2 regions of the Bacillus xiamenensis genome follow, and region 2 is predicted to be linked to the other one. Evidence: a T-box and tRNA genes for the amino acid it is inferred to sense, from the RefSeq annotation. Region 2 holds a T-box; the other holds one or more tRNA genes.
The links. The T-box of region 2 lies ahead of tyrS (tyrosine--tRNA ligase). A T-box ahead of a tRNA ligase gene usually reads a tRNA of that ligase, here a tRNA-Tyr.
Positions count from the first base shown of each region.

Region 1: it has a tRNA-Tyr gene. The T-box ahead of tyrS (tyrosine--tRNA ligase) is inferred to sense a tRNA for this amino acid. The anticodon was not compared.

Region 1 covers NZ_CP017786.1:756,739-759,942, forward strand. Annotated here, with positions in the region: partial or broken gene BK049_RS03770 (phosphotransferase) at 1-715, opposite strand, end outside; tRNA gene BK049_RS03775 (tRNA-Leu) at 1,228-1,309, opposite strand; tRNA gene BK049_RS03780 (tRNA-Leu) at 1,347-1,435, opposite strand; tRNA gene BK049_RS03785 (tRNA-Cys) at 1,450-1,520, opposite strand; tRNA gene BK049_RS03790 (tRNA-Gly) at 1,526-1,600, opposite strand; tRNA gene BK049_RS03795 (tRNA-Gln) at 1,608-1,679, opposite strand; tRNA gene BK049_RS03800 (tRNA-His) at 1,689-1,764, opposite strand; tRNA gene BK049_RS03805 (tRNA-Trp) at 1,789-1,862, opposite strand; tRNA gene BK049_RS03810 (tRNA-Tyr) at 1,876-1,960, opposite strand; tRNA gene BK049_RS03815 (tRNA-Thr) at 1,976-2,048, opposite strand; tRNA gene BK049_RS03820 (tRNA-Phe) at 2,055-2,130, opposite strand; tRNA gene BK049_RS03825 (tRNA-Asp) at 2,150-2,226, opposite strand; tRNA gene BK049_RS03830 (tRNA-Met) at 2,276-2,352, opposite strand; tRNA gene BK049_RS03835 (tRNA-Val) at 2,368-2,443, opposite strand; tRNA gene BK049_RS03840 (tRNA-Glu) at 2,475-2,549, opposite strand; tRNA gene BK049_RS03845 (tRNA-Ser) at 2,569-2,659, opposite strand; tRNA gene BK049_RS03850 (tRNA-Asn) at 2,664-2,738, opposite strand; rRNA gene rrf (5S ribosomal RNA) at 2,748-2,863, opposite strand; rRNA gene BK049_RS03860 (23S ribosomal RNA) at 2,972-3,204, opposite strand, start outside.
Region 2 covers NZ_CP017786.1:2,731,438-2,734,641, reverse strand. Annotated here, with positions in the region: partial or broken gene BK049_RS13950 (antibiotic biosynthesis monooxygenase family protein) at 1-325, shown strand, start outside; gene tyrS (tyrosine--tRNA ligase) at 460-1,728, opposite strand; T-box leader at 1,782-2,020, opposite strand; gene acsA (acetate--CoA ligase) at 2,080-3,204, opposite strand, start outside.

The DNA of each region.
Region 1 (3,204 bases), 1.7 Mb from region 2:
TTCTGAAAAGCTATGTCCCCTTCATGTGCTTTTCTTTCATGTATTTACATAACCCCTCTAAGCGCAGCAACACCATATCCAAAAAACTTTCTCCCATTTTCTCACCATAGGATTCGAAAAACAATTGAATCCTATATTTTATAGGATCTGCATGTTCTAATGAATGATATTGAACCAGCTTACCAGTCTCGGTGCGAATGAATCTACTAAGAGGGACACAAGTGTAAAGTGTATAAGCGATATCCCAAAGTCTTGGACCAGGAGCCGCAACATCAAAATCAATGATTCCTACAGGTTTTCCATGATTAAAAATAATGTTGTACAGGGCAAAATCATTATGGCACACCACCTCTGTTTGGTTAGGTGTATTGTCCATTCGTTCCCAATCATCTGATATTGGAAAGTCACTTACAGCATCGTGGTAGAGTCTTAGCATTTTCGCTATTTCTTTTAAAACATCATGAGAACACATATAGCCTTTTACAGGATCATTGCCGGCCTCCCCTTCGATAAAAGAGAGTATCTCTCTCCCTTCATCATCAATACCTAAATACTTTGGGGCATAATTGAAATTCTTTTTCTCCAAATGCTTTAATAATTTGTGTATGTTGCTATTGCCTGGCTTTAATTCCCGTCTAACCGTATCTCCCGAACGATAGACGTTTGAGACATTCCCGCCTGTCAGTAATTCTTCATTGTTATATTGATTTTTCATTAAAAATCCCCCTAAAGACGGGATACCAGCCAGAGGTGGAGTTTTCCCTATACATAAAAGCAGCTATCTAAAGGGCCCTGCTTAGCAAAGGGAATATAATTGTCCACAGCATGCATCCCTGTATCCCTTGAATGATTTACACAGAAAAGTAATCGAATACTTAAAACGAAGGACTGTATAACTTTTCATTTTGTAAACCATGTCAAGGGTATTAAGTTGCCCTTTCTTTAGATCGCTAATTTTATATTATCAAATGGGATGGATCAACTAAAGGAGTTTTCAACACTTTGCTTTCTAGAAAGGGATACGGATCTTCTGTTTATCTGAAATATTCAAGAATGAAATACAATTCACTATGACGATAGATGATTCAAACTCATGATCTGTTCTTAGGAATGATGTTACATGCTGCCTGTGCAAACACCAAAGCAAATTTAAAACACAAAAAAATGCCTCTCCACAATGGAGAAGCATTAGATTGACGGTACATTCATTCAATTACCGATTATAGATACCGGTGGCCGGGGTCGAACCGGCACTCCGTGAGGAACACGATTTTGAGTCGTGCGCGTCTGCCAATTCCGCCACACCGGCATGATCATTAAAGAGCGCAACTTATATAAAAAAACAATGGTGCCGAGGGCCGGACTTGAACCGGCACGGTAGTCACCTACCGCAGGATTTTAAGTCCTGTGTGTCTGCCAATTCCACCACCCCGGCAGTCTTTTCAAAAAAGGCGACACCCGGATTTGAACCGGGGATAAAGGTTTTGCAGACCTCTGCCTTACCACTTGGCTATGCCGCCATTATTGGAGCGGAAGACGGGATTCGAACCCGCGACCCCCACCTTGGCAAGGTGGTGTTCTACCACTGAACTACTTCCGCATATCAACTGGGCTAGCTGGATTCGAACCAACGCATGACGGAGTCAAAGTCCGTTGCCTTACCGCTTGGCTATAGCCCAATAATAAAATGGGGCGATTGATGGGAATCGAACCCACGAGTGCCAGAGCCACAATCTGGTGCGTTAACCACTTCGCCACAACCGCCATAGATGTTATGAATCATATAATTGGCAGGGGCAGTAGGAATCGAACCCACACCGGAGGTTTTGGAGACCTCTGTTCTACCGTTAAACTATGCCCCTATGAAAATAAAAATGGTGGAGGGGGGCGGATTCGAACCGCCGAACCCGGAGGGAGCGGATTTACAGTCCGCCGCGTTTAGCCACTTCGCTACCCCTCCACATTTGAAAAACAGTGCCGGCAAGAGGACTTGAACCCCCAACCTACTGATTACAAGTCAGTTGCTCTACCAATTGAGCTACACCGGCAAATAGTGGTGGCTCGGGACGGAATCGAACCGCCGACACACGGATTTTCAGTCCGTTGCTCTACCAACTGAGCTACCGAGCCAAGTATTCTTTTAAAAAAATGGCGGTCCGGACGGGACTCGAACCCGCGACCTCCTGCGTGACAGGCAGGCATTCTAACCAACTGAACTACCGGACCATTTTGACTGCACTCAATGAGTACTCCCTAATTCATAAACAAAAAATTTTGGTTGCGGGGGCAGGATTTGAACCTGCGACCTTCGGGTTATGAGCCCGACGAGCTACCGAACTGCTCCACCCCGCGACGATATAAGAGATATGGTGGAGGATGACGGGCTCGAACCGCCGACCCTCTGCTTGTAAGGCAGATGCTCTCCCAGCTGAGCTAATCCTCCGAATAAAATGCTGGTATGTATTCTATAAAAATGGTGACCCGTACGGGATTCGAACCCGTGTTACCGCCGTGAAAGGGCGGTGTCTTAACCGCTTGACCAACGGGCCCTCTATTATATGTATCTTGTGGCGGAGAGCAAGGGATTCGAACCCTTGAGACGGGGTTACCGCCTACACGATTTCCAATCGTGCTCCTTCGGCCACTCGGACAGCTCTCCAAATTGGCTCCGCAGGTAGGATTCGAACCTACGACCGATCGGTTAACAGCCGATAGCTCTACCACTGAGCTACTGCGGAATGAAGAAAGCCTGGCGATGTCCTACTCTCACAGGGGGAAACCCCCAACTACCATCGGCGCTGAAGAGCTTAACTTCCGTGTTCGGTATGGGAACGGGTGTGACCTCTTCGCCATCATCACCAGACAATTTAGTGACAAAAGATATTATACTATGTATTGAAAATAAATCAAGAGATATTTAAAAAATGTTCTCTCAAAACTAGATAACAATGTTCATGCTTCACATTAAATATAGGTTAAGTCCTCGATCTATTAGTATCTGTCAGCTCCACGTGTCACCACGCTTCCACCTCAGACCTATCAACCTGATCATCTTTCAGGGATCTTACTTCCTTGCGGAATGGGAAATCTCATCTTGAGGGGGGCTTCATGCTTAGATGCTTTCAGCACTTATCCCGTCCGCACATAGCTACCCAGCGATGCCCTTGGCAGAACAACTGGTACACCAGCGGTGCGTCCATCCCG
Region 2 (3,204 bases):
ACTATGCGGTGATTTTCACATCGAAACGAACAAATGTTGAATAGAAAGAGTACGCTGCTGCTGCTCAAAGAATGGATCAATTAGCGAAAGACTTGGGCGGTTTTCTTGGAATTGAAAGTGTACGAGATGAACACGGGACTGGGATTACTGTGTCGTATTGGGATTCATTAGCAGCAATCAAAGAATGGAAAGAACATACAGCGCACCAGCGTGTTCAAAAAAGGGGGAAACAGATTGGTACGAATCCTATACGACCCGAATTTGCAAGGTGGAGCATGATTACACAAACAAAAATTCACTCCTTGAAAAAGAAGCAAATGAATGAGGCCCTGCAAAATAGTGGGCTCTTTTTAACAGGCGCTTGAACTTGCAGCAGCCTTCATCTTCATTCCTGCTTCTAAAAAAGAAAAGCACCCACATATTAATATTTGAGGTGCATTTCAATGATATATTTGCTATTTATTTATACGTCACAAGGAAATATTTCTTTTTCCCTCTTCTTAAGACAGTAAATTGGTTTTCAATGCGGTCTTCTGCTGAAAGGACGTAGTCTTTATCGGTTTGTCTCTCTCCGTTGATGTAGACGGCGCCATTTGTGATATCTTCACGTGCTTGACGCTTTGATGGAGACAGCTTTGATTCGACAAGGACATCCACAAGTGTTAATTCTTCTGTGCTGCTTTTCTCCATTGATGGAACATCCTTAAAGCCTACTTTGACTTCTTCCGCTGTAAGAGATTTGATCTCGCCTTTAAATAGTGCATTTGAGATGTTGACAGCCTGTTCTAATGACTCACGGCCATGTACAAGTGTTGTCACTTCTTCTGCTAAACGGCGCTGTGCTTCTCGCTTTTCAGGAGCTGTTTGCACTTTTTCTTCGTACGATGCGATCTCTTCTTTTGATAGGAACGTAAAGTATTTTAAGTATTTCACGACATCACGGTCATCTGTGTTGATCCAGAATTGGTAGAATTCATATGGTGATGTTTTTTCTTTATCTAACCAGATCGCGCCGCCTTCTGTTTTACCAAACTTCGTGCCGTCTGCTTTTGTGACAAGCGGCATTGTCAGACCGAATGCTTTCGCACCTTCTGCTTCAGACTTACGGATTAGCTCAAGTCCAGATGTGATATTTCCCCACTGATCGCTTCCGCCGATTTGCAGCTTACAGTTTTCATTTCTGTAAAGGTTTAAGAAGTCTAACGATTGCAAAATGACGTAGCTGAATTCTGTGTACGAAATCCCTGTTTCAATACGAGAGCTAACGATATCTTTTGCCAGCATGAAGTTCACACCGAAGTTCTTTCCAATATCACGAAGGAACGTGATGACATTCATTTGACTGATCCAGTCATAGTTATTCACGATGACAGCTGGGTTGTCACCTGCTTCAAAATCAAGGAATTGAGAGAGCTGTCCTTTGATTTTCTCTGACCACTGTTCGACAATTTCTGCTGGGTTTAGTGAACGTTCTGCTTTTTTGAAACTTGGGTCACCAATCAGGCCAGTGGCGCCGCCAACAAGTGCAATCGGATGATGGCCTGCTTCTTGGAATCTACGCAATGTTAAAATTGGCAGTAAGTGACCAATGTGCAGGCTGTCAGCTGTTGGATCGAAGCCTGAGTAAAGCTTGATTTTTTCTTCTGCTAATAATTTTGTCAAACCTTCTTCATCTGTTTGCTGCTGAATTAATCCTCTGAACGCTAAATCTTCCATCAATTGACTCATATCCAAATCTCCTTTATTTACAATTCAACATAAAAAACGCCCCTTCGAATGAACGAAGGGACGATATATATATCGCGGTACCACCCTGCTTAAAAGACAAATATCACGTCTTTTCACTTACACTGATAACGGACAGATCCGTTCTTTCACTAATCAGGCAGCATGTATGCCCCTTTTCGTAAAAGCGGTTCGTGAGGGTAATTCGAATATCTCTTTGTACTGACTCGCACCAGCCGTCAGCTCTCTTGAACAGGGAAAGATGATTCTACTGAATCTCAGTCAAAACCTTTGCATATTCAACTAAAGTCATTTTTAACATACTTTTGATATCAAGTCAACTGACGAAGGAACTTAGTCTTCCATTGTGGAAAGGTCACCAGCAGGTAAATTCAGCTCCCACGCCTTTAGTACACGTCTCATAATTTTTCCGCTTCGGGTTTTTGGCAGTTTGTCTTTAAACTCGATTTCTCTTGGTGCCGCATGTGCAGCGAGTCCTTTTTTCACAAATGTACGAATTTCTTCTTTCAGGTCATCCGATGGCTCATATCCGCTTCTAAGCGCAATAAATGCTTTAATGATTTCGCCGCGCACTGGATCTGGTTTTCCAATGACCCCTGCCTCTGCAATGGCCGGATGTTCCACCAGTTTACTTTCCACCTCAAATGGACCGACCCGTTCTCCTGATGTCATAATGACATCATCCACACGTCCCTGGAACCAAAAGTATCCGTCTTCGTCCATATAAGCTGAATCTCCTGAAACATACCAATCTCCCGGCATAAAGTAAGATTCATATTTTTCAGGATTGTTCCAGATCGTATGCATCATGGACGGCCAGCCTTTTTTGATGGCAAGGTTGCCCATTCGATATGGTGGGAGTTCGTTACCGGCATTATCGACAATCGCAGCTTCAACGCCTGGAATTGGTTTGCCCATTGAACCTGGTTTGATATCCATGCATGGATAGTTACAAATCAGCTGTGCACCGGTTTCTGTCATCCACCATGTATCGTGAATTCGTTTGCCAAATACAGCATCTCCCCAGCGGATAACCTCAGGATTAAGTGGTTCTCCTACACTTAAGACATGACGAAGCGAGCTAAGGTCATATTTTTGAATGAGATCGTCCCCTGCCCCCATCAGCATTCTGAACGCTGTCGGTGCGCTATACCAAACGGTCACCCCTAGTGATTCAATGGTTTCGTACCACGTATCAGGGTTGAACCTGCCCCCTAAAATGACATTTGTTGCTCCATTTAACCAAGGCGAAAAAATCCCGTATACTGTACCTGTTACCCAGCCTGGATCAGCTGTACACCAGTAGACGTCGTCTTCTTTCAGGTCAAGTACCCATTTACCGGTCTGATCTTGCTGCACCATCGCACCATGGACATGCAGCACACCTTTTGGCGTACCGGTTGACCCTGATGTGTAATGCAGCAGATAGCCATCTTTTTCATCCATCCATTCAATGTC